Regions from separate parts of the Azonexus caeni genome, predicted to be linked through region 1. Evidence: predicted binding sites of a transcription regulator. Region 1 holds the regulator's gene; the other holds the start of a gene.
What was found. Region 1 encodes sigma-54, which starts transcription at its own class of promoters, with help from an activator protein. Its sites were predicted from a motif close to TGGCACGCTTNCTGCTNA; they were not measured.
Positions count from the first base shown of each region.

Region 2: the regulator sigma-54 is predicted to act here: its motif matches at 2,421-2,438, upstream of ACLIIZ_RS00235 (TorF family putative porin).

Region 1 is NZ_JBKJAD010000001.1:206,343-212,788, reverse strand. Features, by position in the region: gene hprK (HPr(Ser) kinase/phosphatase) at 1-705, opposite strand, end outside; gene ptsN (PTS IIA-like nitrogen regulatory protein PtsN) at 715-1,164, opposite strand; gene hpf (ribosome hibernation-promoting factor, HPF/YfiA family) at 1,221-1,547, opposite strand; gene ACLIIZ_RS00920 (RNA polymerase factor sigma-54) at 1,562-3,019, opposite strand; gene lptB (LPS export ABC transporter ATP-binding protein) at 3,047-3,781, opposite strand; gene recX (recombination regulator RecX) at 3,778-4,212, opposite strand; gene recA (recombinase RecA) at 4,205-5,233, opposite strand; gene ACLIIZ_RS00900 (hypothetical protein) at 5,437-5,646, shown strand; gene ACLIIZ_RS00895 (pseudouridine synthase) at 5,649-6,329, shown strand; gene ACLIIZ_RS00890 (high affinity choline transporter 1) at 6,372-6,446, shown strand, end outside.
Region 2 is NZ_JBKJAD010000001.1:41,326-47,771, forward strand. Features, by position in the region: gene ACLIIZ_RS00225 (ammonium transporter) at 1-1,090, opposite strand, end outside; gene glnK (P-II family nitrogen regulator) at 1,102-1,440, opposite strand; gene ACLIIZ_RS00235 (TorF family putative porin) at 1,522-2,367, opposite strand; gene ACLIIZ_RS00240 (accessory factor UbiK family protein) at 2,609-2,857, shown strand; gene ACLIIZ_RS00245 (YifB family Mg chelatase-like AAA ATPase) at 2,862-4,349, shown strand; gene ACLIIZ_RS00250 (multidrug effflux MFS transporter) at 4,354-5,553, shown strand; gene ACLIIZ_RS00255 (rhodanese-like domain-containing protein) at 5,533-5,925, opposite strand; gene ACLIIZ_RS00260 (hypothetical protein) at 6,016-6,446, shown strand, end outside.

The DNA.
Region 1 (6,446 bases):
CAGATGGACGATCAGCTTCAGCTTCATTTTCCGGCGCGACGCCGTTTCACCGAAGATGGTCCGGATGTTGAGCAGCCCAAGCCCACGTACCTCGAGAAAATCGCGCAACATGCCCGGGCAGCGGCCCTCGATCGTGGTCGGTGCAATGCGCGCCATTTCCACGACATCGTCGGCCACCAGGCCATGGCCGCGGGAAATCAGTTCGAGCGCCAGTTCCGACTTGCCGACCCCGGAATCGCCGGTGATCAGCACGCCCATGCCGAGCACGTCCATGAACACACCGTGCAGGCTGACCGTGTCGGCGAGGCGGGCGGAAAGATAGATGCGCAGGTGATCGATGACAGCCGAACAGTGCTTGGGCGAGAGGATCAACGGCACATCGGCCAGGCGACAGGCTTCGAGCACGAAATCAGGCGGCTTGAGTCCGTCGGCGACGATCATCGCCGGCGTCCTGGCCGACAGCAGGTCACTGAACAACTGGCCGAAACGGCGTTCGCCGATGCGCATCGCCCAGTCGTACTCGGCCTGCCCCATGACCTGCAGGCGTTCCGGGTGGATGATGTTGATGTGCCCGACGACGTCGGCGCCGTAATTGCTGGCCGCCTTCAGTTCGACCCGGCGGTCGGCGCGCTGACCGACCACCCAGTTGAACAGCAACTGCTCGCGGTTGTCCTGATATAGCTGCTCAAGGCTGATGTGGCGCACGGCGCGGAATCAGGATTTCTTGAACAGGGAGAGAACGGTCGCTACGTCGGGAGCTGCCAGCAGGGCTTCGCGGAAAGCGCGATCGGAGAAGCGTTGCGCCAGCTCGGACAGGATCTGCAGATGTTCCTCGGTCGCCTGTTCCGGTACCAGCAGGACGAAAAGCAGGGTTACCGGTCGGCCGTCCGGCGAGTCGAAGGGAATCGGCGTGGCCAGCCGGATCAGCGCACCAGCCGCCTGTTTCAGGCCCTTGATGCGGCCGTGCGGGATCGCGATACCCTGGCCGAGGCCGGTGGAGCCCAGCTTCTCACGGGCAAACAGGCTGTCGAAAATCTGCGTACGGGCCATGCCGAGACGACTTTCGAAAAGCATCCCGGCCTGTTCGAAAACACGTTTCTTGCTGCTCGCATCCAAATCAAGCAGGACCTGGTCGGCAGTCAGAATGTTGTCTAAGGGGTTCATGGGAGAGTGTTGAAGCAAAGAGACCGCAGCCGGAAACGACTGCGGTCAGGGCCGGCTTATTCGCCTTCTAGGTGCTGCGACGGCTTTTCACCACGGTGGTGATCCTGCACCTTCTGCTTGTATTTCTGGACCTGACGGTCGAGCTTGTCGAACATCGCATCGATCGCCGCGTAGAGATCGTCGCCGGCTTCCTCGACATGGATATCCTTGCCCGGCACGTGCAGGGTGACTTCCGCCTGCTGCTTGAGCTTTTCAACCGAGAGCACGACGCTGACGCCGGTAACCTTGTCGAAGTGACGCAGGACGGGTTCCAGCTTGTTCTCGACGTATTCGCGCAGCGCCGGGGTGACTTCAATGTGATGACCGCTGATTTGCAGATTCATTTTTTCTCCTCTCTCTACAGGGTCTTTCGTAAATTGACCGGCGGGATGTTCAACGATTCGCGGTATTTGGCGACCGTGCGTCGGGCAACGACGATTCCCTGCTGGCCTAGTATTTCGGATAATTGACTATCCGACAAGGGCTTCTTGCCATCCTCGGCCGAAATCAATTGCTTGATCAGGGCACGGATGGCGGTGGCAGAACAGGCACCGCCAGTATCGGTGGATACGTGGCTGCCAAAGAAGTATTTGAGCTCGAAAATTCCCCGCGGCGTCGCCATGTACTTCTGGCTCGTGACGCGTGAAATGGTCGATTCGTGGAGACCGAGCAGGTCGGCGATCTCGCGCAGGACCAGCGGCCGCATCGCGACTTCGCCGTGCTCGAAGAACTGGCGCTGGCGGTCGACGATGGCCTGGGTGACGCGGTGGATGGTCTCGAAACGCTGCTGGACGTTCTTGATCAGCCAGCGCGCTTCCTGCAGCTGGCCGCTCAGGTTGCCGTTGCCGCGCCGCTGCTTGGCGAGGATTTCCGCGTACAAACGGTTGATACGCAGGCGAGGGTAGGCATCGGGGTTGATGTAGGCCGTCCACTTGCCCTTGAGTTTCTTGACGATGACATCGGGCGTGATGTAACGGGCTTCAATCTGCGAATAGCCGGCAGCCGGCCGCGGATTGAGGCTGGTGATCAGCTCGTGGGCGCCCTTGAGGATTTCGTCGTCGCAACCGGTGAGCCGGCGGATCCGCGCAAAGTCACGGGCAGCCAGGAGTTCCAGGTGCTTGTCGGCGATGGCCATGGCCAGCGTCCGCTCGGCGCAATCTTCCTCGACCTTGAGCTGCAGCAGCAGACACTCGCGCAGATCGCGGGCGCCAACACCGGTCGGATCGAAGTTCTGGATGTGGCGCAGGGCGATGTCGAGTTCTTCGAGTTCGACTTCGTACTCGGCGGGCAGCGTTTCCCAGAGTTCCTCGAGCGGCGTCGCCAGGTAACCGTCGTCGTCGAGCGCCTCAATCAGGAAACGGACCAGACTGCGATCGCGTTCCGACATCTGGGTCATCCCCAGTTGCCAGCCGAGATGCTCGCGCAAGCTGACATTGGCCGCGTGACTGTCCTGCGGGTCGGTATCGTCGTCCTCGTCGCGCCCGGCGCCGGTAAAGGTGCCGGCATCGCTCGACCAGCGGTCGTCGTCGACGTCGTCAGGCGTCATCGGCGGCTCGCCCTGGACGTCCTCGCGGCTTTCCGGCGCAGCAGTGTTATCCGTCTGGCTCGTCTTGTCCGGTGAATCGAATTGCTGGGCGGCCGCGTACGATTCCGTCGGGCCGTCGTCGTCACGCTCCAGCATCGGATTTTCCAGCAGGTAGCGTTCGATCTCCTGCTGCATCTCGACCGTCGACAGTTGCAGCAGCTTGATCGACTGCTGCAGTTGCGGCGTCAGGGCGAGATGTTGCGAGAGTTTGAGCTGGAGAGCCGGTTTCATTGCGGAAATGGTCTGGTCACGAAGAGGTCAAAGCCGGAAATGTTCACCCAGATATACCTTGCGCACGCTTTCGTTGTCGACAATTTCTTCCGGCCGTCCAGAAGCCAGGACATGGCCGGCATTGATGATCACCGCGTGATCGCAGATGCCGAGGGTCTCGCGAACATTATGGTCGGTAATCAGGACGCCGATGCCGCGTTCCTTGAGGAAACGGATGATTTTCTGGATTTCCAGCACGGCGATCGGGTCGACACCGGCAAAGGGTTCGTCGAGCAGAATGAAGCGCGGGTTGGTCGCCAGCGCCCGGGCAATCTCGACGCGCCGCCGCTCGCCGCCGGAAAGCGCCGCCGCATTGACGTGGCGGACATGGCCGATGTGCAGTTCGCTCAACAACTCCTCAAGACGGGCAGCGATCTCGGTGGGCGACAGCTTCTGCAGTTCGAGCACCGCCTGGATGTTTTCCTCGACGTTCAACTTGCGGAACACCGACGCTTCCTGTGGCAGATAGGAGAGCCCGAGCCTAGCGCGGGCATGCATCGCCTGATGCGTCAGGCGCTCCTCGTCGATATAGACCTCGCCGCCGTCGGCGACCACCAGCCCGACGACCATGTAGAAGCAGGTAGTCTTGCCGGCGCCGTTCGGGCCAAGCAGACCGACCACCTCACCTGACCTGACTTCGAAGGAAACATCCTCGACGACGGTCCGCGCCTTGTAGCGCTTCTTGAGGTTATGGGCGGACAGGGTGGCTGACGGCAGGCTCATTCGTCTTCGACTCCACGCAGGACATGGCGGATCGCTTCATGGGAAAAGCCGCGATACTGCAGGAAACGCGTCTGTTTTGCACGCGCTTCCGGTGTTTCCGGCGGCTGACCGAACTTCCTGGCCCAGATTGCCCGGCAGCGCTCTACTTCATCGCCCGCTTCCGGCAGCGCCGCTTCGATCTCGCTCTCGCCGATACCGCGCTGCTTCAGTTCCTGCCGCAGACGGGCATTGCCGTAGCGCCCGGCATGGGCGACCACGCGTTGCCTGGCATAGCGATCGTCGGACAGCAGCCCCTGCTGCTCCAGGGCATCGAGCACCGCCAGCAGCGCCTCGCCGGACTCGGCCTGGGTGGCCAGTCGGGCATGCAGTTCGGCCCGGCTGTGCTCCCGCCGGGCCAGAAGTTGCAGGGCGCGATTGCGCAGTTCAGTCATCTCCAGCGGCGGAACGGGTCGGCTTGAGCACCTTGGCGGCGGCGGCCTCGCGGATCTTGGCCTCGATTTCGCGGGCGGTTTCCGGATGGCTGCGCAGGAACTCGCGCGCATTGTCCTTGCCCTGACCGATCTTCTCGCCCTGATAGGCATACCAGGCGCCGGACTTGTCGATCAGCTTGTGGGCGACGCCCATCTCGACGATCTCGCCCTCGCGGGAAATGCCCTCGCCGTAGAGGATGTCGAAGATGGCTTCGCGGAACGGGGGCGACACCTTGTTCTTGACCACCTTGACCTTGGTCTCGTTGCCGATCACCTCGTCGCCCTTCTTGATCCCGCCGATGCGACGGATGTCCATGCGCACCGAGGCGTAGAACTTGAGCGCGTTGCCGCCGGTGGTGGTTTCCGGCGAGCCGAACATGACGCCGATCTTCATCCGGATCTGGTTGATGAAGATGACCAGGGTATTGGTTTTCTTGATGTTGGCGGTCAGCTTGCGCAGCGCCTGCGACATCAGTCGGGCATGCAGGCCGACCATCTGGTCGCCCATCTCGCCTTCGATTTCGGCGCGCGGGGTGAGGGCGGCGACCGAGTCGATGACGATGATGTCAACCGAACCGGAGCGTACCAGCATGTCGGCGATCTCCAGCGCCTGCTCACCGGTGTCCGGCTGCGAAATCAACAGGTCGCCGACATTGACGCCGAGCTTCTGCGCGTATTGCGGATCGAGGGCATGTTCGGCATCGATGAAGGCAGCAACGCCGCCCAGCTTCTGCATCTCGGCGACGACCTGCAGACAGAGCGTGGTTTTGCCCGACGACTCCGGACCGTAGATCTCGACGACACGACCGCGCGGCAGACCACCGACGCCGAGCGCCAGATCGAGCCCGAGCGAGCCGGTCGACACGACCTGAATGCCTTCGTCGATCTCGGCATCGCCCATCTTCATGATGGAGCCCTTGCCGAACTGCTTTTCGATTTGTTGCAGCGCTGCGGCGAGCGCCTTTGCCTTGTTGTCGTCCATGTTCTTACCTCGAAACGTTGAGCGGATTATGGCACAGGGGCCAGGGATGGAACAAAAATTGCTGGCTGCATCATGATGCGCCATCGGCAGCGAACATGCCAATGGCAAATCGATTCGCTGCCGAATGCCACACTCAGGGGTGTATGCTTTGCGCCCCTGCCTGACGGACAGTATTTACTGTACAACTATACAGTATATCGATCATGAAATATCGTCTTCTCCGCTACCTGATCCCGACCTTGCTCGGTCTTTCCATTCTCGCCGCCCAGGCTCGTCCGGCAAGCTGGCACCGCTGGTTCAGCAAGATCGACGGGACGACAGTCTGCCTGCAGACCTCGCCTGGTAGCGGCTGGACTTATGGCGGTGGGCCGTTCCGCGACGCCCGCTGCAGCATCCCGGACCGCCGTTCCTGAACATGCAGGCTTACTGCCCACCCACCGAAGATCCCGTCGTCCTCCATGTCGACGACCAGTTGCTGGTCGTCGACAAGCCGAGCGGACTGCTTTCCGTGCCCGGTCGCGGCGCCGACAAGCAGGACTGCGTGATCAGCCGCCTGCAACGCAACTGGCCTGAGGCGATGATCGCCCACCGCCTCGACATGTCCACTTCCGGCCTCCTCGTCGTCGCCCGCGGTGAAGCGGTGCAGCGCGAGATGTACCGCCTGTTCCGCGAGCGGGCGGTGGACAAGCGCTACGTCGCCGCCGTCGCCGGCCTGATCGCCGACGATGCGGGCGAAATCGACCTGCCGCTGATCTGCGACTGGCCGAACCGACCCCGGCAAATGGTCAGCCACGAAATGGGCAAGCCGTCGCTGACGCGTTTCCGGGTCATTGCCCGCAACCCGGCGCTGGACGCAACGGTCGTCGAACTGGAGCCGGTGACCGGCCGCTCGCACCAGTTGCGCGTCCATCTGGCGGCGCTCGGCCACCCCATCCTCGGCGACGATCTGTACGCCGGCGCAGCCGCCAACCGGGCGGCACGACTGCTGCTGCACGCGGCAGAAATTGCCTTCCCGCACCCGGCGGATGGGCGACCGGCAAATTTTCGCTGCCCGGCGCCATTTATCGCGCTGGAAAAAGCCGCAATAACCTTATAATTCCGCGCATTTTCAACCCCTTGCCGTAGTCGACCCGCCATCATGCTGATCTGGTTCGTCGTCATCTATCTCGCCGTTTCCATCGGCATCGGCCTCTACGCCGCAACCCGGGTACAC
Region 2 (6,446 bases), 170 kb from region 1:
CGGCAGCCGGGGTGATCGCCACCAGGCCGGCGACGGCGCCGGAAGCGGCACCCAGCATCGACGGCTTGCCCTTGAAGATCCACTCGGCGAACATCCAGGACAGCGTCGCGCAGGAGGTGGCAACCCAGGTGTTGACCATCGCCAGGGCCGAACCGCCGGAAGCTTCGAGCGCCGAGCCGGCGTTGAAACCGAACCAGCCGAACCACAGCAGCGAGGCACCGATCATCGTGAAAGTCAGCGAGTGCGGAGCCATGGCAACCGAGCCCAGACCAGTACGGCGACCGATCATGTAGGCACCGACCAGACCGGCGATCGCGGCATTGATATGGACGACCGTACCGCCAGCGAAGTCGAGGGCACCCTTCTGGAACAGGAAGCCAGCGGTGGCACCGGCAGCTTCAGCCGCGGCGGCATCGGTGTAGGCGTCCGGACCGGCCCAGTACCAGACCATGTGAGCCATCGGCAGGTAGGACAGGGTGAACCAGATGACCATGAAGACCAGGATCGCGGAGAACTTGGCGCGTTCGGCGAAGGAACCGACGATCAGACCGCAGGTGATGGCCGCAAAAGCCCCCTGGAAGATCACGAAGATCAGTTCCGAGATCACCACGCCCTTGGTGAAGGTTGCTCCAACCGACTCGATCGTGATTCCGTTGAGGAACAACTTGTCGAGCGTGCCGAAGAAGGCGTTACCCTCGGTGAAGGCCAGCGAGTAGCCATAGACCACCCAAAGGACGGAGATCAGCGAGAACACGACGAAGACCTGCATCAGTACCGACAGCATGTTCTTCGCGCGCACCAGACCGCCGTAGAAGAGCGCCAGGCCGGGGATCGACATCAGGATCACCAATGCGGCACAGATCATGATCCAGGCGTTGTCGCCCTTGTCGGGAACCGGCGCCGCAGCGGCCGGCGCTTCCGCCGGAGCGGCGGCTTCAGCGGCAGGAGCGGGAGCAGCGGCTTCAGCGGCCGGCGCTTCGGCAACGGCAGCGGCCACGGGCGCGGCATCCGCCGCCTTTTCCTCGGCCCAGGCCGGCGCCCCGAAGGTCACCGCGCCCAGCAGGGCCAGCATTGCGAAAATTCGTTTCATGTCACGACTCCTTACAGGGCATCGCCGCCGGTCTCGCCGGTGCGGATGCGGACGACTTGTTCAAGATCGAAGACGAAGATCTTGCCGTCACCGATCTTGCCGGTGCTGGCGGACTTCTCGATGGCTTCGATGACCTGGTCGATCTGGTCGGCCTTGACGGCAGCTTCCAGCTTCACCTTGGGCAGGAAATCGACGACGTACTCGGCCCCGCGATACAGCTCGGTATGACCTTTCTGGCGGCCGAAACCCTTGACCTCGGTTACCGTGATGCCCTGCACGCCGATGGCGGACAGCGCCTCACGCACTTCGTCAAGCTTGAACGGCTTGATGATGGCAGTAACGAATTTCATGAGTGTTCCCCTAACTGGTTAAAACTTTTTTTATCTCCCCGCCGCCCGGGCCCGTGCAACGGCGGAGAGATGACTGATGAATCAGAAGGACTTGGTCACCGACAGGACGGCGATGCCACGACCGGCATCCTTCGTCTTGCTACCCAGAGCACCGGACTTGTCCAGCGAACTGGCGAAGCAGTAGAACTCGCCGCTGCTGCAAGAACCATTGGCATTGGTACCAACATAGGCCAAACCAACCAGCCAGCCGCTGACATCCTTGGTCACGCCAACTTTCCAGTCGGTGTAGGAAATGCTCTGCGAGCCAGCGGTGTTGTACTTGTAGCCGCTCGGGAACAAGTGACCGACGTGACCATTGACACCCCAACCGTTACCCAGATCGTAGTTGGCGTTCAATTCGAGATAGCTGGTGCCCTTGGACTTCGGCAGATTGAAATAATCGCCGACGGAGTAGCTGTACTTCGCGCTCAGGAACTTGTAGCTGGCGGCAACATACAGTTCAGTGTTGTCCACGGTACCGCTGGCGTTCGAAGTCGGATGCTTGGCATTGGTGCCGGACAGCGGCTGGGAATGGGAGCCCGGATAGTAGTAATAGATGCCACCAACATCGACACCAACGTCGCCGAAGGCGGTGCGATAACCACCATAGAAGTCCATTTCCAGGTTACCTTCGGCAAAGCCCGCACCCGACGAAACGTTCGAGTTCCAGTTACCGGCGTAGAATCCACTGGCGTGGGAGTAATCGATACCACCCTGCAGCGTCGGCTTGCCGAAAGTCTGGTCGATACCGCGGAAACGGTAGCTGCTGGCCAGCGTCAGGTTGCCGGTGATGGTGTGCGGGCTGGCTTCGTCGGCCATCGCAACCTGCATCGCACCGGGTGCTGCGAAAGCGCCAAGCAATGCCGCGGCGATCAGGGATTTCTTCATGGTGTCTCTCCTGTAAAGGAAAATTGAAAAGGAAAACGTTTTGTACTGCCACTAATGCATGACCCGTGCCAACATCACATTTCCCTGCTTTTTCATTGACTTGCTGCGCCGCACCAGGAATGCGCACCGAAACAGAGCACCAAGGCGGTGCAGTTACACTCCGTTACGCACCAGCGACGAGCGACGGGGTAAAACGCAGCAAATACCGCTGTGCTAAACTCGCCGGCCACGGAGGAAAACCATGCTCGACCCCAAGATCCTGGAAGATTTCGGCAACAAGATGAGTGCCCTGCTCGCCAATTCGCCGGCCAAGGACATCGAGAAGAATGCCAAGGCGCTGCTCGGCGGCCTGTTCGGCAAGCTCGACCTGGTCACCCGCGAGGAATTCGACATCCAGGCGCAATTGCTGGCCCGCACCCGCGAGCGCCTGCAGGCGCTGGAAGCCCGCGTCGAGGCGCTGGAAAAGGCGCGCAGCGACAGCCCGCAATAAATTCATGGCGCTGGCCGTCGCCCTCAGCCGGGGACTCGACGGCCTCGATGCGCCGCCGGTCACGGTCGAGGTGCACCTGGCCAACGGCCTGCCCGGACTGACCCTGGTCGGCCTGCCCGACACCGAAGTGCGCGAAGCGCGCGACCGCGTCCGTGCCGCGATCGTCAATTCCGGCTTCGAATACCCGGCCCGCCGCATCACCGTGAACCTGGCGCCGGCCGACCTGCCCAAGGAATCCGGCCGTTTCGACCTGCCCATCGCCCTCGGCATCCTCGCCGCCAGCGGGCAGATTCCGGCGGCCAGCCTGAACGGCCACGAATTCGCTGGCGAACTCTCGCTCTCCGGCGAACTGCGCCCGGTACGCGGCGCGCTGGCGATGGCCCTGCAGGCAGCCGGCGACGGCAAGACCTTCATCCTGCCGGCGGCGAGCGCCGGCGAAGCGGCGCTGACCGGGCAAGGCAACATCCTCGCCGCATCTTCACTGCTCGCCGTCTGCGCCCATCTTGCGGGACAGAGTGCGCTGGCGCCCCCGGCGCCGACCACGGCAGCGCCCGCGGACGCCCCGCCCGACCTCGCCGACGTGCGCGGCCAGGCGCAGGCGCGACGGGCGCTCGAAGTCGCTGCCGCCGGGCGCCATTCGCTATTGATGATTGGCCCGCCCGGCGCCGGCAAGTCGATGCTCGCCGCCCGTCTGCCCGGCCTGTTACCGGCGTTGAGCGACGGCGAAGCAAGAGCATCGGCCGCCGTGCTGTCGCTGGTCGGCCAGTTCCGCGCCGAACGCTATCGCCAGCGCATTTTCCGTAGTCCGCACCACACCGCGTCGGCGGCGGCGCTGGTCGGCGGCGGTAACCCGCCGCGCCCCGGCGAAATCAGCCTGGCCCACCACGGCGTGCTGTTCCTCGACGAAATCGTCGAATTCGACCGCAAAGTCCTGGAAACCCTGCGTGAACCACTCGAAACCGGCCGCATCCACATCGCCCGCGCCGCCCGCCAGGCCGAATTTCCCGCCCGTTTCCAGCTGGTGGCGGCGATGAATCCCTGTCCCTGCGGCCACCACGGCGACGCCCGCTGCCAATGCACGCCCGAGCAGGTCGCCCGCTACCGGGGAAAATTGTCCGGCCCGCTGCTCGACCGCATCGACCTGATCATCGAGGTCCCGGCACTGCCCGGCGAGGCGCTGAGCGGAACGGCCAGCGGCGAAAGCTCGGCGGTGGTCCGGGAGCGGGTCAACCGCGCCTGGGCCCGCCAGCAGCAGCGCCAGGGCGATGCCAACGCCCGTCTCGACAGCGCTGGCGTCGATGCGCATTGCCAGGCGGACACTGCCGGCCGCATCCTGCTGCAGCAGGCGACCAAGCGGCTCGGCCTGTCGGCGCGCGCCTGGCACCGCGTGCTGCGCGTGGCGCGCACCGTCGCCGATCTGGCGGAAAGCGATATCATCACGGCTGCCCATATTGCCGAAGCGATCCAGTACCGACGCTTCGCCGCCGACTGATTCCATGCCCCCATCCTCCCGCAGTACCCGCGGCCTGGCGCTGCTGCTCGCCTGCCTGTCCGCGCTCGGTCCGTTCTCGATCGACACCTACCTGCCGTCCTTCCCGGACATCGCCCAACGCCTGGGCGCGACGCAGATCGAGGTGCAGCAGACGCTGTCCGCCTACCTTTTCTCCTTCGCCGCGATGACCCTGTGGCACGGCGCGATTGCCGACCGCTTCGGGCGCCGTCGGGTGATCCTCGGCGCGCTCGCGCTGTTCGGCGTCGCCTCGCTCGGCTGCATGCTCGCCAGCAGCATCGGGCAACTGTGGTTCTGGCGCGCCATCCAGGGTATCACCGCCGGCGCCGGCATCGTCATCAGCCGTGCCATCGTCCGCGATCTCTACGATGGCGCCGACGCGCAACGCCTGATGGCGCAAATCACGATGATGTTCGCACTGGCGCCGGCCATTGCGCCGGTAATCGGCGGTTGGCTGCAAAGCGCTTTCGGCTGGCGCTCGGTCTTCGCTTTCCTGAGCCTGTCGACCATCGTCTTGTTGATCGCCTGTCTCCACCTGCTGCCGGAAACCCTGCCGCCGGAAAAGCGCCAGTCGCTACGCCCGGCCTATCTCGCCAGCACCTATCGCAAGGTCTTCAGCTCGCCCCGCTTCCTTTTCGCCTGCGCCGCGCTGGCGCTCAATTTCGGCGGCTTCTTCATTTACGTGCTGTCGTCGCCGGTATTCCTGATGCGTCACCTCGGTCTGCCGGAAACCGCCTTCCTCTGGCTGTTCGGCCCGGCGATGCTGGGACTGATGAGCGGTTCATGGTGCTCCGGTCGGCTCGCCGGCCGCCTTGCCCCTGGCCGCACGATCGCCGTCGGCTATCTGGTGATGGGCTGCGCCGCCAGCTTCAACCTGGCGCTCAACCTGAGTTTGCCGCCCGGCCTGCCGTGGAGCGTCGCGCCGCTTTTCGTCTACACCCTCGGCATGTCATTGGCGATGCCCAACCTGACGCTGTTCGCGCTCGACCCCTTCCCCGCCCAACGCGGCTTGGCAGCGTCCTGCCAGACCTTCTTCCAGTCCGGTTTCAACGGCGTCGCCGCGGCCTTGATTGCACCGGCCCTGTGGAGTTCAACCCTGCATCTGGCGCTGGGAATGGCCGGCCTGCTCGCCATCGGCGGCCTGGCCGCCCTCGCCCACCGGCGGCTAAGATTGCTGCCAGGGTAGGCCGCGATAGCGCCAGCCACCCAGCGTGCCGCGATGAAAATCCTCGTCGAGCGGCCCCTCGAAGCCTTCCACAACGTTGATCACCTGCGTGAAACCCGCCGCCTCCAACGCCTCGCCGGCGGCCAGCGAGCGCACCCCGCTGCGGCAGATGAGCAGCACCGGCCGGGCCAGCTCGCCCCTGAGCAGGCGTTTCACCTTGGCCGCGAAATCCGGGTCGATTTCCCAGTCCGGGCCTTCCTGCCAGGCGACGTGTTCGGCGCCGATCGGGTGACCGACGTACATGTGCTCGATCTCGGTCCGGCAGTCGACCAGGACCGCCTCCGGCGTCTGTTGCAGGAAAAGGTGGGCGGCGTGGGGGTCGAGATGCTGCATTGGCGGTCGGAAAATGGGTCAGGAGCCCTATTATGAAAGCCCGACGGCAATTTGCGTAAACTGAGCAACATCACCCAAGAGGAAATTTCGATGAAACTGCCCGGCTGGATCGCCACCGTCTTCTCCGCCCTTGCCGCCACCCTCCTGCCGGCCTGCGATGCGGTCAATCTGCCCGAGATCAAGCCGGGCATCACTACTCTGGCCGAAGTGCGCAGCCGCATGGGCGAGCCCGGCTTCATCCACCGCAACGACGACGGTACGGCGACCTGGGAATACAGCCGCCAGCCAGCCGGCATCCACTGCTACATGATCAGCTTCGACGGCCGCGACATCGTCAGCGAACTGGAACAGGTCCTGACTCCGGAAAACCTGGCACGCGTCGCGCCGGGCATGACGCAGCAGGAGTTGCGCCGCCGACTCGGCCAGCCGGCGCGCCGCGAGGTATTCAGCAATCTCGGCGAAGAGGTCTGGGAATGGCACATTGCCGGCGACATCCCGACCGAGGAGACCTATTTCTCGGC